Regions from separate parts of the Leisingera sp. ANG-M6 genome, predicted to be linked through region 4. Evidence: riboswitches for the same ligand, from Rfam matches in the RefSeq annotation. Region 4 holds a riboswitch; each other region holds the start of a gene.
What was found. A riboswitch is a leader RNA that binds a small molecule or an ion and turns the genes downstream of it on or off. The one in region 4 is predicted to bind cobalamin.

Region 1 (7,349 bases), on a different contig from region 4:
GCATCCCGACGGGATGTTGAGGCCCGACGCCTTGGCCACTGCCAGCACGGTGTCGGTCTCGGTGCAGGTTGCGGTGACGCCCGACGCTGCAAAAGTGATCTCGGCGGCGGCGGTTTCTGCCGGAACAACATCGTCCAGCTCCGGCGCATCTGCCTCTGTCTCCACCGGCGCGCCAAAGCTTTCCTGGTTGTAGTTCTCCATGTCGAAGCCCAGGCCGTTCAGCATGTCGCGCACCGCCTGCATGAACGGCTCCGGCCCGCAGCAATAGACCTCGCGCTCCAGGTAGTCACCGGCGATCAGGCCCAGCATGATCTGATTGAGCTGCCCGCGGTAGCCGGTCCAGACCTGATAGGGGTCGTCCTCCTCCACAACGAAGTGCAGCTTGATGCCCGGCACCCGCGCCGCCATGCCCTCAAGCTGGCGCCGGGCGATGATCTCGCTGGGGCGCTTGGCGCAGTTGATGAAACAGACGTCCGGCGATTGGCCGCGGTCGAACAGGTACTGGGTCATCGACAGGCTGGGTGTGATCCCGGAGCCTGCGGAGATGAACAGGAACTTGCCGTTCGGGCGCTTGGGCAGGGTGAACACGCCCGCCGGGCCGGAGGCCTTGAGGAACATGCCCGGTTTCAGGCTGTCCAGCATCCAGCGGGTGCCGATGCTGTCTCCTTGCGCCTTCACCGTCACTGAGATCGACAAGGGCCGCGACGGCGAGGAGCTGATCGTATAGGTCCGCCAGACTGTCTCCCCCGGCACCGGCAGCTCCAGGGTCAGGAACTGGCCCGGCTGGTATTTGAACCACGCGCCCGAAGGCGCGCGGAAGCTGAAGGTGGCGGTGTTCGGCGCTTCCGGCACGACAGAGACGCATTCCAGCATCTCGTCGTCCTTCCACGCCAGGGTTTCGTCCAGCGTCTCGAAGTTTGCCTGCAGTCCCATACGCTTACTCCGCCGCGATCAGGTGGCGGCCGGTCAGCGCGCGGGTCAGATGGTCGGCGTACCAGTTGGAGAACTGGATGACGCCGCTCTCCTGCACTTCCGAATAGGGACCGGGCTCATAAGCGGGCGAGTTGATGCCGCGCTGGTTGTCCTCTACCACGATGCGGTCCTCGTCGTTGGTGGCAACCCAGACCTCGGTCAGCCGCTTCAGGTCATAGTCCTGACCTTCCACCGCGTCCTTGTGCACCAGCCACTTGGTGGTGACTTCGGTTTCGGTCGGGCTAATCGGGGTCACCCGGAACACGATGGAATGATCTGGCAGGAAGTGGTTCCAGGTGGTCGGGTAATGGAACTTCAAGAGCGTGCCGGCATCGGCAAAGGGCACCCGGCCGAGTTTCTTGGCCACTGCCGCCTTGCCGTCCATGGTATAGCTCTCGGCGCCCTCGTTCAGTGGCATCCGCGCCACCCGGTACTGGCCGCGCGCATCGATCTGGAACTGCGCCGGCACGCCCGCCGCTTCGATCCGGTCGAAATGCTTTTGCAGATGCGGCGGGGTCTCACCGCCCTCGACGCCGGTCACCGACGGATCTTCCGGGAAGGTCCGGCACAGTGACGGGTGGTTGCCGCCGCAGTGATAGCACTCGCGGTTGTTCTCCCAGACCAGCTTCCAGTTGCCGTTCTCGATGATCGAGCTTTCATAGGCGACCTTAGCGTTACCCAGGTCATGCGGCTCCAGATAGGGGCGCGCAACTGCGGCAAAAGCGTCGAAGTCCGGCGCCTCATCCGCCAGGCAGATGTAGATCAAGCCGGCCAGGTCACGGCAATGCACCGGCTTCAGCCCGTGTTTGGAGGCATCGAAGTCCGGCCCCATATCGCGCGCCCACAGCAGTGAGCCGTCCAGCTCGTAGGTCCACTGGTGGTAGGGGCAGACCAGCTTGGGCGAGTTGCCCTTCTTGGCCTTGCACACAACAGAACCGCGGTGGCGGCAGGCGTTGTGGAAGGCACGCACCTCGCCATCGGTGCCGCGCACGATGATGACGTTGTAGGCGCCGACCTGATGGGTCACGAAGTTGCCCGCCTTCGGGATCTCGCAGGCGGGAATGGCAAACAGCCATTCGCGGTAGAAGATCTGGCGCATGTCCAGATCCAGCACGCCCGGGTCGGTGTAAAACGCCTGCTCCAGGGAATAGTTTTTCTGACGGGCGACCAGTTTGGCCAGAATTTCGCTGTCGTGAAGCATCTGCTTCTCTCCTTTGCCGCATCCCCGCGGCAGGTTGGCTTGGCTGCGGGCATGGATAGAGAGATTGCAGGCCACGCGCCTGCAACCGCCCCGCCGCCGCCCGCGGTTGACGTTTTCGGGGCAAGGCTGGTTTCCGGACTGTCCCGGGGCCATTCGGCGGCGGGGCCTGGCACCTTCCCGAAGCCGTTGCTTCAGTGGTTATTGCCATGCCTTGCCCGGGGTCACCGTTGCGGGGGCAGTGCCGGAATTTCACCAGCTTCCCAATTCTCCACCCCTAGGGGCGGCACCTTGCTGAAGCGGAAAATGCCCGAATCCCGCGCCGCCGGCGGAGACAAATCCGACCCGCCAAAACCGGAAAAAGACATGCATGTTTGCCATGCCTGCAGGGACAGGGATGTCCAGAATCTCAAACCGGCATCCGCCAGCCCGTTTGCGGCAAGCGCTTATCTTTCATGCGGTTAGGCGCTGCCAGCCGCTGCAGATCGATTCGCACGCAGCGAATCTTACGCTGGCCCCTTGGAACACGAATTGCATTTAACTATATGACGTATAGTTAAATGATATGCAGGAGAATCCGATGACCACCGGCCACGTCTTCATCGCCACCAGCCTCGACGGCTTCGTGGCCCGGCAGGACCATTCGCTGGACTGGCTGCTCAAACAGCCCGACGCCGAAGATGACGATGGCGGTTTTGCCGCCTTCATGGACAGCGTAGACGGGCTGGTCATGGGGACGGGCTCATTCCGCACCGTGCTGGGGTTCGGCCAATGGCCCTACACCAAACCGGTTGTGGTCCTCAGCAACAGCCTGAGTGAACAGGACATTCCCGAAGAGCTGAAGGACAAGGTGCGCCTCAGCACCGCCGCACCCGCAGACCTTATGCAGGAGCTGCAAGAGCAAGGCTGGACCCGCGCCTATGTCGACGGCGGCCGGATGGTGCAGTCCTTCCTGCGCCAGGGGCTGATCGCCGATCTGACCATCACAACGGTTCCGATCCTGATCGGCAGCGGCATCCCCCTGTTCGGCAGCCTGGACCGGGACATCGACCTCAAGGTGGCAAGCTCCCGCATCCTGCCCACCGGCATGGTCCAGACCACGTTCCAGGTGGCCTGACCAATGCCCCCGCGCATGGGTCGCCCGCCCAAGGGCAGCCGCACCCTCAGCAAGGATGATGTGCTGCAGAAAGCCTTGGAGCTGCTTGACGAAGGTGACAGCAAGGCCCTCACGTTCAAGGCACTGGCAGCGGCGCTTGGCGTCACCCCAATGGCCGTTGCCCATCACGCCGGCACCAGGGACGAGATGATCGCATCCCTCGTCGGCATTGCGTTTGAAGGCGCGGATGCACCGTCAGAAGCGGCAACGCCCAAATTGCGGCTGCGTGACCTGATGACCCGCTATTGCACCCAGGTGACCCGGCACCCGGAACTTGCGAAATGCATCCTGGAAAACCCGTCCCTGATCGGTCCTGCCCTGACCGGGCTGACCCGGCTGATCGAGGCGGAAGTCACCGCCGCAGGCGTATCCGGCTCAGAGGCCCGCACCCTTCTGTGCCTGCTGGTGGATTACACACACGGCTTCGCCTTTGCCGCCGCCGCGGCACCACGCGGAGCGCTGTCACCTGACGGCTTCACCTCCGCGCTGGACTGGGTGCTGGACCGGATCGAATAAACAAACGCGGGCCGCTTCAGGCCCGCGCATCCGTTTGTGTCTTTCAGAGCCGCCCATCCGGCGGCCCCTCCCGTCACTTCGATTTCCAGGTATCCAGCCAGCGCCGGAACCGGCCCTTGCGCTCAGCAATGGCATCGCCTGCCGCATAGAGGCTGTCCTCGGCGCTTTCGATCATCGGGTCGATCCGCGCCTGACGGAACCGGCGCCAGCGCACATAGATGGCCCACAACAGCGCCGCGAGCAGCACCAGGAAGATGATCGAGAACCAGTTGGTTGGCTTATCTTCCGGCCCCGCCACCGGCTTGATTGTCACCGCATTGGGGAAGATCGACAGGAACTCGTTGCGCCAGCCGTAATGCATCACCGCCACCCACTCCGGGTTCGCCTTGGTCGAGATGCTGTCATTGGCGTCCGTATAGAGGTTCGCAGTGTCGAACTTGAAATAGGGCGGCCAGTTCCAGCCGGTGTCCTCGTTGCGGTAGACCATATTGCGGCCGTTGGCGCGCACTGCCTGGATGAACTGCACATCGCGGTTGATCAGCTGCGCCGACTGGTCGTCGGGCTTGGACCAGAAAACCCGCGTCCAGTCGTTCAGCTCCTGCCGCTCCTCGTAGGTGTTGACGATCCGCACCACGTCATACTGCGGCAGCGTGTAATGCAGAAAGGCGCCGAACAGCACCCAGAAGGTAATCAGGAAAGCCCATTTGATGAAACGCATGGGGGTGGACCTCACATGAAGTTAATGACGTAGATCAGGAGCGCCAGCGCCCCCAGCGGAATGATATAGACCAGAAGGATCAGCTTGCGCCGGAACGAGTTGTCGTATTGTTTCAGCCCCCGCTGGATGAAGGCCGCGCGGTCGCCGGTCAACCCCTTCTCTTTCCAGCGCCGCTTAAGCTTCAGCCGCCGCATCTCGCGCGAATAGAGCGACACCGCGGCGTAGACCACGGTCAGCACCACCAAGAGGATCAGGATCAGGCGGATAAAGCCGAACATCTCAGCACGCCTCCTGAGCTTTTGCACGTAACATAGGTTCGCGCCCGTCCCGGGGTGGGCGCACTTCGCGCCCGCCCATGGGGGCTGGTCGGGCGCGAACCGGATCGCAAGCGATCCGGGAAGAATTTAGTTGCTCCAATAGGACCATCCTATCGCCCCCTCACCCGGTTCACCGCGCCCCAGGGGCCGACCCGCTCAACCACCCCCTTGCGCCGGTTCCGTGGCAGCTTGGGCATCCGCCCCTCCATATCCGGCTCATGCCCGAACAGCGCGGCGCGCGCACCCGCCTTGTCCACCGTATACTCCCGCGCCAGAAACTCCGCTGCATAGGCTTTCTTGGTCTCCGGCCAGCCGCGGTACCGGCGGTAGAACTCTTCCTTGTGGCAGATGAACATCTGGCGGAAGTCATGCGGGCACAGCTCTGCCAGCAGCATGTTGACCAGATCGCGGCAGGGCGTGTCCGACGCCCTGAGGCTATAGAAATAGGCCGGATGGTCCGAGGTGATCTTTGGCCACTTGCCGCCGCCCTCGGCCCAGCGCACCAATGCTGCCAGCCCCTCAAACTCTTCCGGCAGCTCCTCCGCATGCCGCGCCGCCAGCCGCCGCAGATCCGACCGTGACAGGCCGGTCAGATCCCGCCCCTTCTCTGTCAAAACCGAAACCGCCAGGAACCCCATCTTCTGCCGCAGGATCGCCGCGCCATCGACACCGCGCGCCCGGATCACCGGCTCTGCCAGCCCGTTCAGCTCCAGAAACTTGGCAATGGCATTACGCTGGCTCAGGTCAAAAACGCGATCCAGCGGCACGCCCTCGGGCTTTGCCCCGCTGGCAATCACCGCCGGGTGCTGCACGTCCTGAAACAGGTACAGCCCGCCGAAATGCGCGGTCCAGAAGTTGCCCTGCTCAAAAACCTCATGCTCCAGATGCACCGGATTGCGGGTCACATCGCCGGTCTGTTCCGCCGTCGCGATCATCTCTCCGATCAGCGCATCATCGAACCAGGCATCCTCCCCGGTTTTGAACCGCTCCACCAGCTCCGCCAGACGGTCCGCATGGCGCAGCGTACCCTTGGTAGTATCCGCCTCGATCCGCACCTGGCGGATGTCGAACAGCTTGCGCGGCTCGGAGACCTCAAACACCGAATTCACCAGTTCCCCCGCCACCGCATCCGTCGCGGTCAGCGCAAACAGCTGGCGTTCATTGACCTCGATGAACCGCCGCAGGATATCCCGGCTGGTGGAAAATTTCACGTGAAGCAGCGGGCAGCGCTTCTGCTCGGTCGACAGCAGAATGAACTGCCGGTTCACGCCCGCATGGTTCAGATAGTGATCATCCCCCAGCTCATCCCCGATCTCCGGCGAAAAGCCCGAGATATCGACGTGGAAATCCGTCAGAGCCGTGGACTTGCCGGTCAGATGCTTCAGCGCGCGGTTATAGCGCTCCACCAGCGCGGGCGAGGCCACATGGAAGAGATTGCCGAACATCAGGCCATGCTGGATGAGGCGTTTCATTGGGCGGCCTCCTTTGTGTAGCAGCCTGAAATCCAAAGTACGTCACTTTGCGCTAGTAACCTTGCAGCCTCTAAAAGTGAATCAAACCTAGCTCTTTCTAATCGGTAAGAGTTCACTGCCGATAATTCAGGCTGCAGAACTTTAATTTTGCGCAGTACGTCGTACAACTGTGGAACTTCATGCACGCAGTTCCAGCCCGGGACGTAAATTCCTTTCTCACAACGCCATAGAATACTCTCCACAGCATCATAGCTTTCGGAAGCGAAGGTTAGCTTTTTTTCCCAACTCCATTCAGAGGGGCAGTTGAACTCAATATTATGCCCTCCTCTCCGACTTAATGCTTTGTCCTGATACCAAGCGGCACCGGACAAGTCTCGCATAAGCAAAAAGGCGTCTAAAAGGTACTCATGCAGCAGATTTTCCGCTTCCACGGCTTTGCGTCGCTGTTCCTCGTAAGCAAACAACTGCGTTTGTGCAGTCAGTTGTGCAGCCATTTTTTCGGACTCTTTTCTCGCCAAACGTAGTTCCAAACGCTGTTGAGAGAGCTCCTTGCTCTGCATCATTACTGTCACAATGATCCAAAAGAACGCCAACGCACCGGCGGCACCGGCCAATGAGTCGCCAATTTCATTTGGCGGTGAATACCAGAAGGCAACAATTCTTCTTTGGCAATCAGTTCCCTGACACATCGGCAAAAGCGAAAGAAATAAGACAACAGACAAGAATAACGAGGTGGCTACGATACCTCGCTGAACCAACACATCGTAGCGAGTAAACCTGTAACGAGGGTATACCTTCAGCCACTTGATGAAGTATTTCATCGGCGCATCCCATCACTCGCCAAAGTGTGCAAGCTTTTCGCTTCGTCCCCACCCGAGGCGCTTGCGGCTCGGGCAGCGCCCGTCCGCCCCGTCAAACCGCAGGTTTGCCCCCGGCAAAACGGGCGGGCGCTTCGCTTCCGCCCGCGGACAGGCTCTGCCCTTGTGTGGCAAACAACCCG
Region 2 (7,349 bases), on a different contig from region 4:
GGCCAGCCCGTGGTTGGCGGGATAGGCCATGGCCGCGTCCGCCATGGCCGAGGCGCGTGTGTCCTGCGCGATGTAGGAGACCGAGGCCAGCTGGCCGGGCGCCGCAAGCAGCATCGCCAGCTGGTCAGTGCAGAGGTTCATCGACACCACGCGCGATGGCCCGGCAAAAGTACCGGTGGCGGCCCACAAAAGGGCCAGGGCTATGCCGGGGAGCCTGCGCATGGGTCAGAACGAGGCCCGCACGCCGATATAGGCGGCGCGGCCGCGCTTGGCGTAGCCCCAGACGTCGGCGTAGTCCTCGTCGAACAGGTTGGTGACGCGCCCAGTCAGCACCACGTTATCCGTCAGCTCATACTGAGCAGCCACATCAAAGGTTGTGTAATCCGGCAGCTCAGCGGTGGCAAACGAGTCAAAGAACTGGCTGTCCCAATTGCCTGCCACATGCCGGATGTCCGCGGTGACAGAGCCGCGGCCATTGAAAGTATCCAGTGTGGCACTCAGCAGAAGCTCGTGCTCCGGGCGGCGGATCTCGACCGAGCCATCGGGGTTGGTGGCGTCCAGATAGGTGTAGGACAGACGCAGATCGAGGTATTCGCTGGCTTCCAGGCTTGCTGCCAGCTCAACACCCTTGCGATCACTGTCACCGGCTTGGTTGCGGTAGGAGAACGTGGTTGCGTTCACCATGTAGCTCTCGATCTCGCCTGTCAGCGTCTCGTCGAAATAGGTCACATCAACCAGGCCGCGCCCTTGAAGGAACGGCACCTCAATCCCGAAATCGAAGCTGCGATTTTCCTCCGGCTGCAAGTTCGGATTGCCGAGATAGGTGGTGGAGCCGAATGTGCTGTTGGCAAACAGCTCAAAGTAAGAGGGGTTCACAACACCGGTTCCAGCCGAGCTGTGCAGGCGCACACCGCTGTCTGCAAAAGTGTAAGAAGCACTGGCGGTCCAGCTGGTGGCGTCTTCGAATACGCTGTTGTTGTCGTGGCGCACCCCGAGCTGCAGGTCCAGGCCGTTGGCAAAGCTGCCGCGGTATTCCAGGGCAATCGAATTGGTTTCGCGCGCAAAGGCCGGGTTGGAACTGCTGGAGTCCTTTTCCCATTCCAGCATCGCGTTAAGAAGGTGGTCTGCTTGATCCGCTAACTGCCCGTCCAGGCCGAAGCTCAGCAGGTACTTTGCTGCTTCCGTTTTGGTCTCGGTCGGGGTGCCGCCATTGAAGGACCGGTCAAAGTCAGTGCGTTCGATTGACAGGCGGTGTTTCAGGCGGCCGCCCAATGTGTCCAGTTCAGCATAGACTTGCGCCAGTTGCTCATCCCGGTCACTGAATTGCGTCGGATCATCCACGACATAGCTGGCCGCATCCGTTGCGGTGAAGGAGGTGCGGTCGCTGTCATAGCGTTCATCCGACGTGCGGAAGTTGAAGCCAAGTTTCAGCCGGTCGGTGACCAGGTAGTCGCCTTTCAATTGCAGTGTATTGCGGCGGATGCCGTCTTCTTCACCGCCATCGCCCGAGGTGTCATAGCCGTCGTCATTGTCATGGGCGAAGCTGAAGGCGATACCGCCGCGCTCGGTCCGCGACGAAACCCGGGCCGAGGCCCGGTAGCCGTCGGACCCCGCTTCCGCGCTGCCGCCGTATTCCGTGCCGATGCCGCCGGACTTGGTGATGATGTTGATCACACCGGCCGAGGCGTTGGAGCCGTAGAACACCGATTGCGGGCCGCGCAGGACTTCGATCCGCTCGATATTGGCAGTGTCCAGGCCGGACAGAATGTACTCGCTGTCACCGCCCGAGGCTTCGACGCCGTCGATCAGGATCAGCGTGTGATTGGCTTCTGCGCCGCGGATGCGGACCTGAGTAAAGCTGTCGCCGGAGCCGTTCACCATCAGGCCGGGAACCGAACGCAGCGCGTCCTGGACGGTGGTGATGCCGCGATCATCGATCTCCTCGCTGGTCAGGACCGAGACGGAGCGGCCGTACTTCTGGGCCTCGACCGGCGTGAAGCCGCCGGAGATGATGATCTCCCCCAGATCGGTGACTTCTTCATCCTGAGCGGTTGCGATTACAGGGGCGGCGGCCAGGGCGGCGGCCAGGGACAGGCTTGCCTTGCGCATATTCCATTCCTCCCGGCCCACGCAGCAAGCACAGGCCAAGCGGCTGCCCATACCGGGCAGCATGTTCATAATTTTGGTCTTTGGAAGGCAATGCCCCCGCAGACGGTGAAAACTGCCACCACTACGGAAGGTCCGTTATCTTCGGCGCGCCCCGCACCGCGATAGGGTGATCATCCTGGCAGGTCTCCTGACTTGCGGGTCGAGGCTTTGCTGCGCCTTCCCGCCCCTTGGGGCAGTGGCATACCGCAGCATTGCTCTCCGCTCACAGTTGCGGGGGCAGTCACGGATTCGGCGCCTGTTGGCTACACCTCACCGTGTTCCCTTTTAACCGGGTGGTCTCCCAGCCGGACCAGAATGGTCGGGACTTAGGCAAACTGAACTTATTCTGTCAAGCGGGAGAATTCGCAACCTGAGTAGAAATGGCCTTGGGCTGGCATCCATATCGCCGAATTTGCCTTTCCAATTTTTCAAGTGACGATGATTGATTACGCATACAAAAAACTTCGAAAGGCAGCGGTGTTTCCCCGTTCCTCTGATAGGAACATGCCTGCCTATTGATCCCTGCAGCACTGCAGGAGAAAAACCATCGGCACCGGACGGCCAAGTGAACAGAACATGATTCTCTTGACTCAGAAATTCCGGTTTGCCATTCAGCCAAGGTGACCGGTTCCGCGAGTGTTTCAATGCGCAGCGGAAGAAATAGGGAACACGGTGCGGCGTACCCAAAAGGGACCAAATCCGTGACTGCCCCCGCAACTGTGAGCGGTGAGTGACGCTGAATACGCCACTGGGAACATCCCCGGGAAGGCCAGCCGAGCCAGGACCCGCGAGTCAGGAGACCTGCCGGACACGGGGACTGAGGCTCCGCTTGCGGGGTTACTGCCCTTTTCCACCGGACGCCGGGGTGCGCGTCTGGCGCGTGTGCCGTTCAGGCGTTTCCGTGCCGCTACTCCCCGTTGTTCATTCCTGATTGCAGGTGCGCCTGTATCGTCGAATGAGGACGAAATGAAACTGAACTACCTGGCCGCTGCTCTGGCCGTTTCCCTGCCGGTTACCGCTTCGGCGCATTTCCAGCTGAACTACACTGAACAAGCGCTGATCGAAAAGCCCGGCGACGTGCCGATGGGCCTGGTGTTCTGGCACCCGATGGCCAACGGCCATGCGATGGACATGGGCAAGCCGGAAGAGTTTTTCATGATCCACAAAGGTGAAAAGACCGACCTGTCGGACCGCCTGGAACCCGCCACCTTCAAAGGGGCTGAAAACGAAGCTTCGGCTTACAAGGCCTCGGTCCCGGTCAAGCGGTCCGGCGACTATGTCGTGGTGACGGTCCCTTCGCCTTACTACGAGGAAAGTGAAGACATCTATATCCAGCAGATCTCCAAGGTCGTGCTGAACCGCAACACGCTGCCCACAGACTGGGACCAGCCGGCTGGCCTGGCGACCGAGATCCTGCCGCTGAACAAGCCCTATAACGTCATCGTAGGCTCCACCTTTTCCGGTCAGGTTCTGGCGGACGGCAAGCCGGTTCCGGGTGCCGAGATCGAAGTCGAGTTCATGGCGTCGGAGCCGGATCTGGAAAAATTCTCAACCACTGATCCCACCGTGGGTGAGATGCCGGGCGGCGCAATTGTTGCCATCGCCGACCAGAACGGCGTTTTTTCCTTTGGCATTCCGAAAGCAGGCTACTGGGGCTTTGCGGCACTCGGGTCCGGTCCGGCGACCGAGCACGACGGCAAGGAACTCAGCCAGGATGCTGTTCTGTGGATCCACGCAGAAGAGCTGAAGTGAAAGTAGACCGATGCATATCGTAGACGGCGCACTGTCGAACCCGGTTGTGATCGGCGGCGCGGTTGCCGCCGTCGGCGGTATTGCCATGGGTCTGCGCAACCTGCCGCTGGAGCGGATTCCCGCGGCGGGTGTTCTGTCGGCCAGTTTCTTTGTGGCCTCCCTGATCCATGTCCCGATCGGGCCCAGTTCGGTTCACCTGATCCTAAATGGCCTTGCCGGGCTGGTGCTGGGCTGGGCCGCGTTCCCGGCTTTGTTTGTCGGGCTTCTCCTGCAGGCGGTCTTCTTCGGCTTCGGCGGGCTGACCGTGTTGGGCGTGAACGCCGTGAATATTGCCCTGCCCGCTGTTCTGGTCGGCCTGATGTTCCGGCCGCTGGTGGCGCGCGGCTCGCCGCTGCAGGGGGCTATCTGGGGCGGCATTGGCGGCGGTGCAGCAATTGCCTTCACAACCCTCGCAGTCGCAGTATCGCTGATGCTGTCCGGTGATGAGTTCATCCTTGCCGCCAAGCTTGTGTTCTTTTCCCATATCCCAGTGATGCTGATCGAGGCGCTGTTGTCCGGCGCCGCCATTTTCCTGGCCCGGCGGGTGAAGCCCGAACTGTTTGTTGACACGAAAGGAAGCCTGGCATGATCCGCTCCTGCGTGCTGATCCTTGCCCTGCTGGCACCGCTGCCGGCATTGGCGCACAATGTGATTTCCTCGGTGTTTCCATCTGGATCGGACATTGAGGGCGAGGTCGGCTTTTCCAATGGTGATATGGCTGCGGACTTGCTGATCGAGGTCTTTGACGAGGCTGGCGGCAAACTGGGTGAAACCAGGACCGACGCTGACGGCTTCTTCCTGTTCACCCCGTCAGAACCGGTGACGCATATCTTCCGCGGCGACCTTGGTGCCGGCCATGTTGCCGAAGTGATCATGGACGCCGCAGAGGTCGCACAGATCATGGGCCAAAGCCCAAGCATGGCAGCGCTTGCGGCGACTAGCACCGCAGACGTCACTTCGGCCTCCAGGTCTGCCGGTTTGTCCGATCAGGCCCGCGCTGAGCTTGCCACCATGATGCGCAATGAATTGCGCCCGCTTCGGCAGGAGCTTACCGCGTTTAAGAACAAGTCCGATTTTCAGTCTGTTCTTGGCGGCATCGGCTACATCTTTGGTCTTTTTGGTCTGGGCTTTTACATCGCTGCGCGGCGCAGAATCGGTGGCAAAGCATGACCTATGTCCTGACAGGCGCCGAAAGGCCGCTCAGTGGCATCGGTGCCTTCCGCGCCAAGGTCACCGCGCTTGACCCGCGGATGCGCATCGTAATGACCGCGGTCTATGCCGTTGTGGTGGTCTCCCTTAGCAACCTTTGGGTGCTGTCAGCTGCGCTTGGCCTGTCGATGTGGCTACTGGCTTTCTCCGGGCTGCCGCCCCGGAAGACGCTGAAGCGGATGGCGATGATGGACAGTTTCATCATCTTCATGCTGGTGCTGCTGCCGTTCACTGTTCCGGGCACCCCAGTCCTTTCTGTTTGGGGGCTGGAGGCGAGCTGGGAAGGCCTGCGGCGCGCGGCCGAGATTGCCCTGACCGCAAATGCCGTCATCCTGGCGGTCATGACGCTGGTCGGGTCCATGGAGCCCGTGACGATGGGACATGCTCTCTTTGCCCTCAAGACGCCGGAGCGGCTGGTGCATCTGATGATGTTCACTATCCGCTACATCGATGTCCTGCGCGAGGAATACCAGCGCCTGAGCACCTCGATGAAGCTGCGCGGCTTCCGCCCCGGCACCAACTGGCACACCTACCGCAGCTACGGCTATCTGGTGGGGATGATGCTGGTGCGCGCCATTGAACGGTCGGAACGCATTCTGGCGGCGATGAAATGCCGGGGCTTCTCCGGCCGTATCATCCTCCTGGAAGACTTCCGCCTGCGCAGGGCGGACCTGTTGTTTGCCGCGGCACTTACCGCCGCCCTTGCCGCCCTGATCTGGGCAGAGGCCTTTTATGCCGCTTCTTGATCTGAATGATATTCATTTTGCCTACCCTGGGCTTGATCCGGTGCTGGAAGGCGCCTCGATGAAGCTCAATGCGGGAGAACGGCTGTCGATTGTCGGACCAAATGGAGCAGGGAAATCCACGCTCCTAAAAATCATCATGGGATTGATTGCACCCGATAGCGGTTCTGTCACAGCATTCGGAAAACCTTGCAACAGCGAACCGGACTTTCACGAAGTGCGCCGCCGTGTGGGGTTCGTTTTCCAGGACGCCGATGACCAGCTGTTCTGCCCGACTGTGGCCGAAGATGTCGCCTTCGGCCCGCTGAACCTAGGCAAGTCCAAGCAGGAAGCCCTGGCGGTGGTTGATGCAATACTGTCACGCCTGCGGCTGATGCACCTGCGTGACCGGGTCACCCACAAGCTGTCGGGCGGTGAGAAACGGCTGGTGACGCTGGCCACGGTTCTGGCAATGGAACCGGAAGTGCTCATACTCGATGAGCCGACCAACGCGCTGGATCCAGAAAATTATGCACGGCTGGCTGAGATTCTGAAAGAGCTCGACCAGGCGGTTCTGCTGGTCAGCCATGATCCTGAGTTCCGTGAACAGATTGCTCCAACAGGGTATCACCTGATGGAGCGGACACTTACAAGGGTATAGCGGTTTTTTGGCTGAACAGGGCTTTAGCACACACGCTTCCTGCTAAAAAACCGCCGCTCCTGGTTAGCCATGCTGCGAATGCGGCCAATATCCGCAAAGTCCGGTCCCTGATCCGTCTCTGATCAACCTATGCTGCAACGCCGATCAATGGCCGCGTTGAACGCCGCGGGGCAGCGCGCAATTTTCTGCATCTGCGATATCCAGTGTGCAGCAAGCGCGCGCAGCGAGAAATGCCAATGAGCAAGTTGGGCTCACAGTCAAATTTCGCCGTCTGCCACACGAACATCTGCTGCCGATACGGGAACGTCTGGTCACCGTTCCAGGTCGCACGATTTCAAGGACTTGGCCGTAACTCTGGGTGGCCGCTTCTGTTGCCTCAGAGCCATCGGATTCGCCGCGTGAGCAGTCAGCAAAAGAGAGCCCCTTTGCGGTCAAAAGTTGGCTCGCCGCCTGCGCCATTTTCATACTTCGTGATCAGCAAAAAGCCGTCGTTTATGGTATTTCCAATGAAAGACTATGTTGTGAGGCAACTAGCCTACATTTGTTTGCTTGGCTCCCGTCCAGGTGATCTTCCTTTTGCACGGTCTTTGAATGTAATCGCCCACATCGCGGCCAGGATCATCAGCGTCGAAAGGTAGAAAGCACCGTCTGGGACAAGCCGGAACAGCATGAAATCCGCTAAAACGGCAAAAATCAGCGACAGATACTCGAATGGTGCGAGTTTTGAGATTTCGCTGTGCTGCAGAGCAAGGGTCATCATGATATGGGCAATGCCACCTGCAATTCCTGCACCGCAGAGGTAGACCAGCTGCAGAAAG
Region 3 (7,349 bases), on a different contig from region 4:
GTACCGCGCGCCATGCCCGCATGAAGGCCGCCACCCGCCCGTACGAGCCGGTAAAGCCGAGAGCCGCCAGGTCCACATGCAGCTGCTTAACCGTGCGCCGCTGCTTGCGGGGCTTGCGCGATTGCGCGGCAAGCCAAGCAGACAGCTTGTCCGCGAATGGATCCAGCTTGCTCGGACGCTGCGGGACTTGAAACCGGGGCACAACAGCACCCGAACGTGTGAACAGGCATGCAATTTTGACCCCGTAGCGGGGAAATCGGCGTCCAAAGATGACCCCCTTACACTGATGTGAATCATGCCCTCGAGGTTATCGGGGAGCACAGAGTGGGATGTTGGTCGTGGAGACGATAGCAAAGATCCGGCGGGCGTATTTTCAGGATTGAGGCATTGAGCCGCCATTGGTCCGAGGCCAATGCCGAACAAGCCGATCAAGCAAATCTGCCGGGAACTGCGGGTATCGCGGAATACGGTGCGGAAGGTGATCCGGTCTGGTGTGACGGAAGCAACCTACGAACGCCGCGTTCAGCCTCTGCCAAAGATCGGGCCATGGAAAGACAAGCTCAAAGAGATGTTGGCGGCGAATGCGAGGAAGCCAAAGCGCGAGCGGTTAACCCGCATCCGGATCTTCGAAGAACTGAGAGCCCTTGGATATGACGGCGGCTATGACGCTGTCCGGCGTTACGCGGCCACGTGGTCCAAGGAAAAACAAGAGGCCACCGCGGCCGCCTATGTCCCGCTGATTTTCGATCCGGGCGAGGCCTACCAATTTGACTGGAGCCACGAGATTGTTGTGATCGACGGTGCGACCACCACTGTGAAGGTGGCGCATGTCCGGCTCTGCCACAGCCGCATGCTGTTTGTCCGGGCCTATCCGCGCGAGACGCAGGAGCCTCGCCATTGCCGCTTGGACCAATGGCGCTCCCAATGGCTCGATGTTCGATGCCCATGACAAGGCCTTCGCCTTCTTCGGCGGGGCCTGCACGCGCGGGATCTACGACAGCGGAAATTGTCCGCCACTGGTCCGAGGACAATGGACGCGAAGACGGCGGTAGACACGATCTTCGTTAGCCGCGACCGGGCCTACAATCGGCGCTTCCAGCAGATGTGCGGGCATTATCTTGTCGATCCCGTTGCCTGCACACCAGCATCGGGCTGGGAGAAGGGACAGGTCGAGAACCAGGCAGGCGTTGTCCGGCGTCGCTTCTTCGTGCCCAGGCCCAAGTTTAAGAGTTACGCCGAACTAAACGCCTGGCTCGAGGATCGCTGCGCCGCCTGGGCCAAATCTCATCCGCACCAAGAGCTTCGAGACCGCACGATCTGGGAGGTCTTCGAGGATGAGCGGGCGAGTCTGGTGCCATACGTCGGCCCCTTTGATGGTTTCCACGCTGTTCCGGCATCAGTCTCGAAGACCTGTCTCGTCCGGTTCGACAAGAACCGCTACTCGGTGGATGGCCGCGCCGTCGGCCGGCCAGTCGAGATCCGCGCCTATGCCGAGCGGGTCGAGTTCTGGCAGGACGGCAAGATCGTAGGGCGGCATGAACGAGCCTTCGGGCGCGACAAGGCCATCTACGATCCGCTGCACTACATCCCGGTGCTGGCCCGCAAGCCCCCTCTCGCGCATGCACGCATGCGCTGCCGGGCAGCGGGACGCCCTCAGGAATGGGGCTCCCTTCAAGGACAGGGAGCTGCCATCAGCGATCAGGCGCATTCAGCGCAAACTGGGCAAGGTGCCCAATGGCGACCAGCCCCCTCTCGGGACATTGCTGCGCAATGCCCTGCCGGGCAGTGGATGGTCCAGATCCTGAGAATGATCCCCACCGATGGGCTGGATGCAGTGGATGCTGCCTGTGCCGAAGCGCTGAACGAAGGGGCCTCCGCGGCCTCGGTCGTCACCAACATTCTGGCCCGGCATCGTGAGCCGCCGCTGACCATCGATACGCCGGACGCGTCACGCTGAATGCGTGCCTCTGGCACGACGCGACTGACCTGCGAGCCCGTGGCCGACTGCAAACGCTATGACCGCCTAAGGAGACACATCCGTGGAAAGATCACAGGTGCTGGACGCGTCACGCCGTAGGCGTGCCTCCGGCACGACGAGCCAGCTGAAGCTCTACGGCATGAAGGCCGCCTACGATGAGACCATCGCCACGGCGGTGAAGCGTCAGCACGAACCGCAACAGATCATCCATTGCCCGGCAGGCGCATGCGCAGCATGCTGCCGAGAGGGGGCGATCTGCTGAACGCCGAGATCAGTGAGAAGCAGGCGCGCTCGATCAAATGCCAGATGACGATTGCCAAGCTGCCCCTGGCGAAAGAGGTCGATGAGTTCAGCTTCGAAGGCACGCCGGTCAACGAGGCGCTGGTCCGTGATCTGGCGACCGGAGAGTTTCTGGCGCAGCAACGCAATGTCGTGCTGATCGGCGGCACAGGGACCGGTAAATCCCACCTTGCCGTCAGCATCGCTCGGGCGTGCATCCGCCGCGGCAGACGGGGGCGCTTCTTCAACGTTGTGGACCTGGTGAACAAACTCGATGCGGAAGCCCGCGCCGACCGACAGGGGCGCACGGCAGATCTGCTGTGCCGTCTCGACTTCCTGATCCTCGACGAGCTTGGCTATCTCCCCTTCGCACAAACCGGTGGTCAGCTATTGTTCCATCTCATCAGCCGCCTCTACGAGCGCACATCGATCATCGTGAAGACCAACCTCGACTTCGGCGAATGGCCCTCGGTCTTCGGCGACGCCAAGATGACTACCGCGCTGCTCGACCGCCTTACCCACCATTGCGACATCGTCGAAACGGGCAACGAGAGCTGGCGCTTCAAAACCCGAGAATAGTCGAGCCGACGCTGGCACGATACGGCTTCGCTTGGTGGAGGCTACACCGCATCGGGCCAGCTAACCGCACGTCAAACAGGGGGTCAATTTTGGATGCCTATAGGGGGTCAAAGTTCCATGCCGATTGACACCACTGGCGGAACAGGAGGCGCGAGCGGGGATGTTGGAGACACGAAAAAGGAAAGGTTCTGTCGCAAATGGCAAAACTATGTGTCGCCCGACAATTTGTGTCAAACGTCAGGCAAAGCTGACCCGATGCTGACTGTTTTTAAGGAAAAATTGCCTGCACCTGCCAGGCATTTCCACCCCAATTGTCAAGCATTTCTGACCCAAGACAGGCCGGTTTTCGCTGCAAACGCAGCCAAGGCGCCATCCTGTGTCCTCTTTACGCAGGCAGCTGACGTCGCAGCTTCATGCAATGGACGGCAGGTTCGAGCCCAACTTGTACCTTGGATTTCTTCGCTGCGCGTGCTCGCCGCAACAAAATCGTCGCAACTGCATCATTTTGGGCGCCGCTGAGCGGCGTAAAAAACAGCCGTTCAAGCATGCTGCAGAGAGATCTGTCACCCGAATCCACAGGTCGCCGGACGGAGCTGACTTCCGCCCCAATTGCAGCTAGGGGTGCCCCGAGTGTCGGCTTCGCGCAGGGAAGCCAACTTAATAGAGGCACTGCCTGACAGGCCGGTTCATTACAATACAGGCTACTGAGGCAATTTGGCTGAACCATTAGCTGCAAAGGTCATTTCCATTGAAACTGACCCTCTTGAAACTTGCAGCTTTTGGCCCACCTCGAGCCCTTACCTATTGGTTCGGGGCAATTGACAATTCTGTCAGCGTTCGCCTACCTGCTTTCGATGGTTCCTCAAGGCAAAATGCTGAGAGGATGAAAAGGGAACACGGTGAGGTGTAGCCAACAGGCGCTAAATCCGTGACTGCCCCCGCAACTGTAAGCGGATAGCGACGCCAAGCACCCACTGGCCGTATGGCTGGGAAGGATGGCGCAGCCAAGACCCGCAAGTCAGGAGACCTGCCATCGCGATTTCAACCACACCGGGACGGGGCGTCCTGGAAGGAGGCCTCATGGCACGCATCCTGCGTATCTCGGAAACTTGCTCCCACTGTTTGGGCTTGCTTGGACGTAGCCGCAGGTGCGGTTGCCGTCCCTGACATCATCTTGTCCATGCAGGTTCCGCAGCTGCCTGCCTAACACCTGAGCTGACGCAGCTGTCCACTGAATCAGCGCTTGTTATATTATCACATAACTTGTACACCTCACCCCAAAATTCCCTTGTCAGAAACCTAAGGACCAAGGACATGCCGAATTATTCACGCGCTTTCTGGACCAAAACCCTCGCCGCAACCTGCCTCGCCGCTGCGGCGCTTTTGAGCCCTGCAGCCGCAGAAACCAAATTGGAAATGGTGATTGCCGCGCCGTTTGGCCCCAAAAGCAGCATTCCTGATCCCCGTGCCCGCCAGAATGGCTGGCTCAGCAACCGGGCAGGCGTGTCGGAAACGCTGATTGGTATCGGCTATGACATGACCCTTCAGCCGCGCCTTGCCACCGGTTTTGAAAACCTGTCTGAACGGGAATGGAAAATCACCCTGCGCGAGGGTGTAAAATTCCATGATGGCTCTGCGGTCACCGCCCAGGCTGTCAAAGAGTCGTTTGAAAAGCTGAGCGAAGAGGGCCACCCCGGGAATAACCCGCGCCTGGTCAAGCTTCTGAACATCGAATCCATCGAGCTGGTTGACGATAAAACGCTGGTCTTCCGCACCAGTGCACCGAACTCAGCTTTCCTGTGGTCGCTGACCGAACCGTCGGCGGCTGTCATGAAAGACGGCACCGATGCAATGCCGCTGGTGGGCACTGGTCCGTTTGTCTTTGAAAATGCGGAAACGGACAAAACTTATGTGACCACTGGGTTTGCCGATTACTGGGGCGGCGCGCCGAAACTTGACCGTCTGGTGATCGACGCGATCAGCGACCCTTCGGTTGCGGCACTGGCACTGCAGGCGGGTGATGTTGATCTGGTCACCAACTACCCGGAACCGGATTTCGCCAAGCTGCTTGAAGAAGGCAAAGGCCAGCTGTTCTCGGAGGCAACCGCGCGACTGTTCTTCTTGCAGCCACGGGTGAATGACGGTCCACTGTCCAACCAGACGCTTCTGAATGCCGTTTCGCTGGGCCTGGACCGTGACACCATCGTTGCGGCGACCCTGGCAGGTGTCGGTGGGCAGTCGGCCAATGGCATCTTCCCAGCCAGCATGAAATCCTGGGTAAACGGCGATATCAGCCTGTCCTATGACCCGGCCAAAGCGCTGGCCATGCTGGATGAGGCGGGAATTACCGACAGTGACGGCAATGGCATCCGGGAGCTGAACGGCGAAGACATCGTGCTGAAGATCCGTAGCTACGAAGGCCGGGCTGCGCTGCGGCCGACACTGGAAATCTCGCAGATCATGCTGCAGCAGATCGGTCTGGGCGCGGAAATCGCAATGGGTGAATTCGGCGCAAACAACGAGGCACTTAAAGCTGGCGAAATCGACCTGCACCTACAGGCCTGGGGCACCGCCCCGCAAGGCGATCCGGATTACTTCCCCAGCACATTGGTGGCGACGGATGGCAGCTATAATGTTTCCGGCTACTCCAACCCTGAGCTGGACGCACTGCTTAAAAAGGGCCGTAGCCTGTTTTCAAGCGAAGAGCGCAAACCGGTCTATGCCGAGGTTCAAGCCATTATCAACCGTGACCTTCCGGTGATCCCGCTGTTCCACAAGACACAGGTTTCGGTCGGCAATGGCAAGGTTGAGGGCTACCGCATCCACCCGGCAGAAACCTATCTGGCGAGCCCGGAGCTGGCGATTGCCGAGTAAACAGGCACCTTTGATGAAAATCGAGGCCCTGTCCGCCGAAATTGGCGGGCAGGGTATTCTGCATGATGTCAGTCTTGAGATGGCGCCGACAGAATGGCTGGCGGTTGTGGGCGGCTCCGGTGCGGGCAAATCTACTCTTTTGCGGGCCGTGATGGGCCTGACCCGCCCTGCGCGTCCGACCAGCGGGCACATTCTGTTCAACGGCGCGCAGCGTGCTTTTGCCTCGCCCGCAAAAACCACTCTGGATGGCATTGCATATGTGCCGCAAAGCCCGGCCCATGGCTTTGATCCGCTGCGCCGCCTGCGCTGGCAATGGGACCAGCTGGCCCGCCGCAAAAGGGTAAAACACACCTCACATCAGCGGGACATTCTATCGGCCCTTGGCCTGCCGGATCCGGGCGGTAGCTACCCGCATCAGTGGAGTCGAGGTATGCAGCAGCGTCTGTTGCTGGCGATGGCCCTGATGGATGCTCCGAAACTTTTGATCCTGGACGAGCCGACCTCAGCGCTGGATCCGCTGATTGCATCGCAGGTGCTGCAGGAAACCCGGCGCATCGCCGCGGAACATGAGATCGCGGTGATGATGGTGACCCACGACCTGGCGCTGGCCGCACGATTTGCAGGACGGATTGCAATTATGCAGCGCGGCCGGATTGTTGAGAGCGGAGTTTCTGACATCCTTTTGTCCAACCCGCAGCATACCTATTCCCGCGAGCTAGTGGCGCACCGCTGCTGGGACAAAGCCAAGCCAGAGATCAGCCATGCCGCCGAATGACCCGGTCTTTCAACTCGAAGGCCTGACAGTCAGGGCCGGAGACAAAGTGCTGTTGCAAGATGTTTCCTGTGACATCCAGCAGGGTGGAATGCTATGTGTCATCGGAGAAAGCGGCGCAGGTAAGTCTACCTTGCTGAAAGCCGTGCAGGGGTTTCTGCCCGCAACTTGCCGCAGGCTAGTGTTCACGCCCTCTGGCACGGATATCACCGGGGCTGTGCCAACGCACCCTGGCCTGCCGCAGACCCGCTGGGTAATGCAGGATCCATTGGCTGCTCTGAACCCGCGGCTGACACTTGGCGCCTCTATACAGGAAAGCCTTTACCGCCAAAACCTGACCGTCCAGGAGCGCAAGAGTGCCGTTCTTGCCGCACTGGAAGATGTCCAGCTGGGATCGGAGTTTTACAGCAGGTTCCCTGGTCAGGTCTCTCTGGGTCAGGCACAGCGGGCCTGTCTGGCGCGGGCCTTGATCGCCCGGCCCAAGCTCATCTTTTTTGATGAGCCGCTGAGCGCGCTGGATGCTCTGGTGCAAAAGAAGATCGCCCGCCAAATGGAAGTGCTGCGGCGCAAGACGCAGACCGCATATCTTGTGGTCACCCATGATCTGGGGTTCGCCGCGGCCTATGCTGATAAGGTTCTGGTTCTGCGCATGGGGCAGGTCGAAGCCTATCAGCCATGCGATGAGTTCATTGCCGCACCGGCCAGCCCCTATGCGGAAAACCTGATCGAGGCCGCCCGCAGCCTCGGCACATTGAGCCACGCCAGTGAGGCCGCATGAAGTATTTTCTGTCGCGCCTGCCGGGCCTTGCCTTTGTTCTGTTGGGGATCAGCCTGATTACCTTCACGCTCAGCTATTTCTCCCCCGGC
Region 4 (7,349 bases):
TAACAGCCGGTCGCCAGCAGCGACTGGTTATTGTAGGTGAGCTGCATGAAGCGGGCTCCGAGCGTGTGCAGGATCTCGACCAAGCCGATGTCATCCTCCATCGGCGAGGGGTTCTGGAAGCCGAAGAACACCGCGGTGCGGCCGGTTTCGCGGGCCTTGTCAATGTCAGAGGCCCACTGCCCCTTCATGATCAGATCCGGGTACTGCTCGAACCAACGGTTCCATTTCTCGAAGTTCAGGACCGTCTCGCGGAAGGTCTCGTGATAGGCAATGGTGACATGGATCGCGTCCACGCCGCCCTCGCGCAGCTGGCGGAAGATTTTCCCGGACCAGTTGGCATATTGCAGGCAGTCGATACGGTATCCGGTCATTCAAGCACCTCGGTTATCAAAGTCGCGCACCCGGCCCTAGGCGGCGGGCAGGATGCGCCCGCCACAGGGGAAACAAGGAGGGCGGGCGCTTCCGCAAACTGGCAGGCCGGTCTTCGGCGCGGCCAGGATTTCAGTCTCAGACCGGCTTGCCGGCGCTGATGTAGGCGGTCTTAACGGTGGTGTAGAATTCCGCCGCCGCCTTGCCCTGCTCGCGCGGGCCATAAGAGCTGTCGCCACGGCCGCCGAAGGGCACGTGATAGTCGGTGCCTGCGGTCGGCAGGTTGACGGTCACCACACCGGTGCGCGCGTTGCGGCGGAAATGGGTGGCGCGGGCCAGCGACTGGGTGACGATGCCGGAGGTCAGGCCGAAATTGGTATCGTTCACCACCGACAGCGCCTCGTCATAGCTGCCGACCTTGATAACGCTGGTCAGCGGCGCGAACATTTCCTCGCGGTTGATGCGCATGTCGTTGGTGGTGTTCAGGAACACGCCCGGCGACATGTAGAAACCCTCGTGCGGCATCTCCAGGCGCTGGCCGCCGCATGCCAGCTCCGCACCTTCGGATTTGCCAAGGTCGGCATAGGCCAGGTTCTCGTTCAGCTGCTGCTCGCTGACCACCGGGCCCATCTGCACGCCCGCTTCCAGCGCGTGGCCCACTTTCATCGCCTGCGCACCCGCCACCAGTTTTTCAACAAAGGCGTCGTGCACGGCTGCGTGGACCACGAGCCGGGAGGAAGCGGTGCATTTCTGGCCGGTGCCACCAAAGGCGCCGCCCAGCGCCAGGGTGACGGCTAGGTCCAGGTCGGCGTCGTCCATCACGGCCAGCGCGTTTTTGGAGCCCATCTCCATCTGCACCTTGGTCAGGTTCTGGATCGCGGCAGCAGCGATGCCCTTGCCCACCGGCACCGAGCCGGTGAAGGAAATGGCGTTCACCTTGGGGCTTTCGACCAGACGCTGGCCGATCGAACGGCCGGAGCCCATCACCAGCGAGAACAGGCCCTTGGGGATGTCCTGACGCTCGATGATCTCGGTCAGGGCCACGGCGGACGCCGGGGTGATGTTCGCGGGTTTCCACACCACTGCGTTGCCGTAGCAGAGCGCCGGCGCGATTTTCCAAGACGCGGTTGCGGTCGGGAAGTTCCAGGGGGAGATGATTGCCACCACGCCCACGGCCTCGCGGCGCACGTCCACTTCGATGTCGGGGCGAACTGAGTCGGCGTTTTCACCGATCTGGCGCAGGCATTCGGCGGCGTAATAGGTGAAGAACTGGCCGGCGCGGTAAACCTCGCCCTTGCCCTCGGCCAGCGGCTTGCCTTCTTCGCGGCTCAGCAGCGTGCCCAGTTCCTCGGCGCGGGCCATCAGCTCATTGCCGATGTTCATCAGTACCGCCTGCTTGCGCTCCAGGCCGTAAGCGGCCCATTCGGCTTGGGCGATCTGCGCCTGATCCAGGGTCGCTTCCAGCTGATCGGAGCTGGCCTGGGCAAACATGCCGACCAGATCGCTCAGATCCGAAGGGTTGCGGTTTTCGATTTCGCTTTCGCCCGCCAGCCATTCGCCGGCAATCAGGTTCAGTTTGGTCACGGAGAAGCCCCAGATGCTGAATTTCAGGTTTGCAGCAGGATGGACTCCACCAACAGCATCAGTCAAACTCAATAAACTGTAAAGAACTTCAGGATTTTTGAAGCATGGCATTGAAAATCGAAATGCTGCGCGCCTTCTGCACTGTGGCCCAGACCGGCAACTTGTCCGAGGCCGCCAACCGGCTGGGCCGGACCCAATCCGCCGTTTCAATGACGCTGAAGCAGATGGAGGAGCATCTGGGCAAACGGCTGTTCGAGGGCGAGCGCAAAAACCAGCTATCGCCTTTGGGCGCGCAGGTTTTTGAACTGGCCCAGCAGCAGGTCCGGCGTTTCGACCAAACCGTGCAAAGCATCGAATTGGCGGCAGAAGCAGCCCACGGCCTGTTGCAGATCGTGTCGGTTCCATCGGTTGCGGCACTGGTTTTCCCGGCAGTGCTGGAGCACATGACGGCACGGCATCCGGGCCTCAAGGTGGAACTGCGCGACACCGACACCCAGGAGGTGCTGGATGCACTGGCGGAGGGAAAGGCCGATATCGGCATCGCCTCCGGCTATCATCCGCTGAATGGCGTCAGGGCCGTGCCTCTGTTCGAGGACCGCTTTGGCTTGGTCTGTTCCACCGATCATCCGCTGTACCAGCAGGAGGCTGCCCCTACCATTGCTGATGTGATCGGTGCATCCTTTGTCCGCAACGCCCTATGCAGCCTGATCCGTAACGAGCGCTTCGTTGAGGCCAGCAGTAATGCCGACGTGACGATCCACAACACCCATTCGCTGATCACCATGGTCCGGACCGGAAAATGGGTCACGGTTCTGCCACAGACAGTTGCCCGGTTCATGCCGGAGGCCACTGCCTTCCGCCCGATTGCCGACCTTCCCGACAAGCGGGAGGTTTACCTGTACCAGCGCGAACGGTCCCGCTTTTCCGCACTGACAGAGGAGTGCTGCGCCTTCATTCAGTCCTGCGACCTTTCCGGCGAGCTAAGCTGAAACATCCGGCATGGCTGGGCGCCAGTCCCCCTGATGTCTCAGGTCAATTGGAAGGACAGAAAGGGACCCGCGCCTTCGGCATCCTGGACCCAGCGTGCTTGGATGCCGAAAATCTCAGATACGGTTTCCGGAGCCAATGCCTGGCTGGGTGCGCCGCAGGCCACCAGGCGCCCGTGTGACAGCACCGCCACACGGTCGCAAGTCAGGGCCTGGTTCAGGTCATGCAGGGCCACCACGGTTGTCACCTGCAGGTTCCGGATGCAGTTCAGGATGGACAGCTGGTGGTGGATGTCCAGATGGTTTGTCGGCTCATCCAGCAGCAGAAGCCCCGGCCGTTGCGCAAGGGCGCGGGCAATGTGCAGCCGTTGCCGTTCGCCGCCGGACAAAGTGGCCCATTCGCGGCGCGCGAAGCCCTCCATTTCCACCGTATGCAGCGCCTTGTCCACCAGCTGGGTGTCGTCGCTGCTCCAGGGTTTCAGCGCCGACAGCCAGGGGGTGCGGCCCAGCTCGACGACGGACTGTGCGGTGATGCGCTCAGCCGTGTCGGCCTGCTGTTCGACAATGGCGATCCGCTGGGCGATCTCCCGGCGGGTCAGCCGGGCCAGCGGTTGGTCCTCCAGCAGCACTTCGCCATGCGAGGGTTTGGCCAGGCCCGACAGCAGCCGCATCAGGGTTGATTTGCCGGAGCCGTTCGGGCCCACCAGCGCCAGCGTCTCACCCGGCTGCACCGCCAGCGAGACGTCCTGCAGCAGAGTTTTGCCGCGCACTGAGAAAGACAGGTTGCGGGCTTCGATCCTCATCTCGCAGTCCTTTGCCCGCGCACCAGAATCACCGCAAAGGACGGCGCCCCGATCAGGGCGGTGACCACCCCGATGGGAAGCACCTGGCCGGGGATGATGATGCGGGAGACGATATCGGCGGCGATCAGGAACACGGCGCCAGTCAGCGCCGCTGCTGGCATCAGCCTGCGGTGGCCGGGGCCTACCAGGAACCGTGCCGCATGCGGGATCACCAGGCCGACAAAGCCGATGGAGCCGACGATCGACACCATCACCGCGGTCATCAGCGCGGTGGCGAAGATCAGAACCACCTGCACCCGCCGGACCGGGATGCCAAGCGAAGCGGCGGAATCGCTGCCAAAGGTGAAGGCGTCCAGAGCACGGGCATGAAAGCGGCAGATCATCCAGCCCGCCAGCGCCAGCGGCACCGCCAGCCACACATCCGGCCAGCGCACGCCGCTGAGGTTGCCCATCAGCCAGAACATGATGCCGCGGGCCTGATCCGCATTGGCGGACTTGGCGATAATGAAAGCGGTCAGCGCATTGAATAGCTGCGAGCCGGCAATGCCCGCCAGCACGATCTGCGCAGCTGCGGCGCGGTTGCCCCCTGCCCCGGCGGCCCGCGCCAGAATGGCGACAAAGCCAAACGCCAGCAGTGCGCCGTTAAAGGCACCAAAGGACAGTGACAGGGCGCCGCCGCCAAGTCCTGCAATGGTGACCGCCACCGCCCCGGTCGAGGCACCGGCCGATATGCCCAGAATGTAAGGGTCCGCCAGCGCGTTGCGCAGCAAGGCCTGCAGCACTACACCCGCAACCGCCAGCGCCGCCCCGCAGGCTGCAGCCACCAGCGCCCGCGGCAGCCGGTAGCTCCAGATGATGCCCTGATCCACCGGGTCCACCGGTAGGCCCGCCCCGGCCAGCTTGTTGGCCAAAACGGACAAGACAAGGTCAGGCGCAAGCGAGGTTTCCCCGATCATTGCGCCTGCCAGAACCGCCGCGGCCAGCACCGGCAGGGCAAGGCAAGCGCCCCGGAAGCCCTGCCAGGCCAGTACGGCGGCTGCACTCATGCGCCGTTGCCGATCGCGCTGAGTTCTTCCGCCAAGTCTTCCAGCGCCGGGATGGCGCGGATGGTGGCGTCCATCGCCTGGGCGTCCATCACCACGATGCGGTTGTTTTTAACCGCATCCATCTGGCTGGCGACCGGGTCATTGCGCAGGAACTCAAGCTTCTTCTCGTAGTCATCAGCGGCAAAGCGGCGGCGGTCCATACGGGCAATCACGATCACCGTCGGGTTGGCTTTCGCGATGGTCTCCCAACCGACGGTCGGCCATTCCTCGTCGGTCTCAATGACGTTTTTCAGGCCCAGCTGCTGCATCATGTAGCCCGGTGCGCCCTTCTGGCCGGCCACGAACGGGTCGCTTTCCATCTCGGGCGAGGAGAACCAGAACACAGCGGAGGCGTCGTCCAGCGCAACCTCTTGCGCCTTGGCCACAGCCGCGGCCTCACGAGCCTTGTAGTCGGCGACCAGCTCAGCGCCTTTTTCTGCCTCGCCGAAGATCGCCGCCAATTCCTCAATGCCCTGATAGAGGCTGTCGGTGGTGAACATCTCGGTCCGGGTGCCGTCGCCGCCGGTGGTGTTGTCCTTGCCGACGCAGTCCGCGGGCATCACATAGGTCGGGATACCAAGATCATGAAACTGCTCGCGCTTGGCGACGATGCCTTCGGGACCGATATGCCACTCATACTGGGCAGCCACCAGGCCCGGGCGCTTGGCCACAACGCTTTCAAAGCTTGGGTCATTGTCGGCCAGGCGCTCAACCTTGTCGTTCAGTGCGGCGTACTCGGGCAGAACATCGTTGAACCAGACCGAGGTGCCCAGCACCTTGCCACCCAGACCCAGCGCATAAAGTACCTCTGTTGCGGCTTGGCCAACGGTCACGGAGGACGCAACCGGTGCCTCGAAAGTGACGGTTTCACCGCAGTTTTGAATAGTCAGCGGAAAGTTTTCGCTGGCTGCTGCGGCCTGAGCTGCCGCAACGAATGAAAGGCCCATGAGGCCGGAACGCAGAAACATGATCTTCGATCTCCATGTGTCAATGACCGGAGAACGGGTGAAGGGCATTGACCGGCAAGGCGGAGGGTTTCCCCTTCTTGCGGCGCCAGGAACGGGCGGCGCATCTAGCCGGCAACCTCCCCGGACAACCCCGTCCGGTGTGTTTCGGTTTTCACCGGCAGGTCTCCTGACTGGCGGGTCACTGTCTGTCCCGTCTTCCCGGACCCTTCAGGCCCAGTGACACGATGGGACAGCACTCGCCGCCTACAGTTGCGGGGGCAGTTCCGTTTGGCGCCAGGCGGCACCGCGGATTCCCTCTTAGCCCTTACGGGACCGGTAAAGCGCGGGTAGCGCATCACTTCTCTTGCGGCAAGAAAAACTTCGTCGGTCAGCAGAATTCTTCGGGTCTAGTCATGCAACTCCACGCTCCGTGCAGGCATCGACCCAGGACCCGCGGCAGTTAATTGCGGAAACCGAAAGCGCTGAGTGCTCTAGGCCGCCTTGAAGCACCGGTCTACCAGTGCGTTCGTATCCAGGATCAAAATCGACTCGAACCTGCCGTCTGGTGTTTTGTGCTGCAGGCACCCGGATACATCCTCAGCGATGCTCTTGGAGGTATTCTGCTGGTCCAAGGGCTTCAGTTCAGCCACGCGGTTCTCCGTCGTGATGATTATTTCATCGACGGTGTCCACGAGTATTCCAAACTTCTGCGCGTCATGCTTGAAAATCAGCACTTTCTGATCGCGGCCGGACCCGGGCGGCAGCCCATACAGCACACGTGGATTGAACAGGGTGATAAGCTCTCCCCGCAAATTCAGGATGCCTTCGACGAAGCTCAGTGAAAACGGCGGTTCGAGCAGGTCAATTGGGCGGTTGATCACCTCGCTGACTTCGGAGGTGTCGAGCGCGAACCGTTTTTCGAAAGTGAACTTGATAAATGTGCGCCTTGCCGCGCGGGCCTCCAGTTCAGCGGCCTCTTCTTCCGTTTTCTCGGGTGGAAAAATCTCCTGGCAGGCTTTGGCCGCAGCCACAAAACTTGGCTCCTGCAATAGCTTTGCCGGATCAAGCATCATGACAATCTGGTTGTTCTTATCCAGCAGACACCCGTTCACAAGATCACCGCGCGGCAGGGCCAGCTTGGCAAAGAGCAGCACTTCATCCTCGAAATAGGGCAGGATGCTGTCGATGGAAAAGACCATGAGCCCGACCGGCCCTTCTGCGGTGTCGATGATCAGCATTCTGCGCTCCTTGGGGATCGTGGCCCCAAGCACAAATTTTGCACTATCTCCCATGAATCCGCGGAAATCTATGACGGGCAGGATAACGCCGCGCAGATTTGCAGTGCCGATCACATTGCCACCCACCAGCAGCGACTGTTCCAGCTTGGGAACGGTTCTGACCTCCTTTACAAACCGCAGGTCGATGGCGCAGGTCGTGTGGCCGGTTTGAAATGAAACGCAGGCGAGCTTTTTGCCTCTGCTGAGTTTGACCGTTTCCTGTCCGGGGCCGTTGTCAGCCCGCGGCAGTTTTTCCAGGTTCAGCAGTTCGTGCGGGTCTAGGACCTGAACCAGCCTT

Region 1: it holds a riboswitch for cobalamin, as region 4 does, so the genes downstream of both, RA24_RS10955 (aromatic ring-hydroxylating oxygenase subunit alpha) here and RA24_RS19185 (ABC transporter substrate-binding protein) in region 4, are expected to answer to the same signal.
Region 2: it holds a riboswitch for cobalamin, as region 4 does, so the genes downstream of both, RA24_RS12260 (DUF4198 domain-containing protein) here and RA24_RS19185 (ABC transporter substrate-binding protein) in region 4, are expected to answer to the same signal.
Region 3: it holds a riboswitch for cobalamin, as region 4 does, so the genes downstream of both, RA24_RS12210 (ABC transporter substrate-binding protein) here and RA24_RS19185 (ABC transporter substrate-binding protein) in region 4, are expected to answer to the same signal.

Annotation. Positions count from the first base shown of each region.
Region 1 covers NZ_JWLG01000013.1:215,017-222,365, reverse strand. Annotated here, with positions in the region: gene RA24_RS10960 (hybrid-cluster NAD(P)-dependent oxidoreductase) at 1-933, opposite strand, end outside; gene RA24_RS10955 (aromatic ring-hydroxylating oxygenase subunit alpha) at 938-2,173, opposite strand; cobalamin riboswitch at 2,281-2,479, opposite strand; gene RA24_RS10950 (dihydrofolate reductase family protein) at 2,736-3,287, shown strand; gene RA24_RS10945 (TetR/AcrR family transcriptional regulator) at 3,291-3,842, shown strand; gene RA24_RS10940 (DUF1523 family protein) at 3,916-4,560, opposite strand; gene RA24_RS10935 (hypothetical protein) at 4,572-4,838, opposite strand; gene RA24_RS10930 (DUF6638 family protein) at 4,988-6,349, opposite strand; gene RA24_RS10925 (hypothetical protein) at 6,346-7,170, opposite strand.
Region 2 covers NZ_JWLG01000014.1:37,740-45,088, reverse strand. Annotated here, with positions in the region: gene RA24_RS12270 (ABC transporter substrate-binding protein) at 1-222, opposite strand, end outside; gene RA24_RS12265 (TonB-dependent receptor plug domain-containing protein) at 226-2,109, opposite strand; cobalamin riboswitch at 2,270-2,478, opposite strand; cobalamin riboswitch at 2,757-2,971, shown strand; gene RA24_RS12260 (DUF4198 domain-containing protein) at 3,115-3,900, shown strand; gene cbiM (cobalt transporter CbiM) at 3,911-4,528, shown strand; gene RA24_RS12250 (cobalt ABC transporter permease) at 4,525-5,109, shown strand; gene cbiQ (cobalt ECF transporter T component CbiQ) at 5,106-5,894, shown strand; gene RA24_RS12240 (energy-coupling factor ABC transporter ATP-binding protein) at 5,881-6,531, shown strand; gene RA24_RS12235 (DMT family transporter) at 7,067-7,349, opposite strand, start outside.
Region 3 covers NZ_JWLG01000014.1:28,055-35,403, forward strand. Annotated here, with positions in the region: partial or broken gene RA24_RS12195 (IS21 family transposase) at 1-205, opposite strand, end outside; partial or broken gene istA (IS21 family transposase) at 330-2,077, shown strand; partial or broken gene istB (IS21-like element helper ATPase IstB) at 2,040-2,836, shown strand; gene RA24_RS22265 (hypothetical protein) at 2,954-3,355, shown strand; cobalamin riboswitch at 3,675-3,885, shown strand; gene RA24_RS12210 (ABC transporter substrate-binding protein) at 4,151-5,710, shown strand; gene RA24_RS12215 (ATP-binding cassette domain-containing protein) at 5,724-6,485, shown strand; gene RA24_RS12220 (ATP-binding cassette domain-containing protein) at 6,472-7,260, shown strand; gene RA24_RS12225 (ABC transporter permease) at 7,257-7,349, shown strand, end outside.
Region 4 covers NZ_JWLG01000022.1:92,324-99,672, reverse strand. Annotated here, with positions in the region: gene RA24_RS19210 (membrane dipeptidase) at 1-371, opposite strand, end outside; gene RA24_RS19205 (aldehyde dehydrogenase family protein) at 508-1,953, opposite strand; gene RA24_RS19200 (LysR family transcriptional regulator) at 2,058-2,942, shown strand; gene RA24_RS19195 (ABC transporter ATP-binding protein) at 2,981-3,742, opposite strand; gene RA24_RS19190 (FecCD family ABC transporter permease) at 3,739-4,788, opposite strand; gene RA24_RS19185 (ABC transporter substrate-binding protein) at 4,785-5,795, opposite strand; cobalamin riboswitch at 5,935-6,127, opposite strand; gene RA24_RS19180 (chemotaxis protein CheW) at 6,266-7,349, opposite strand, start outside.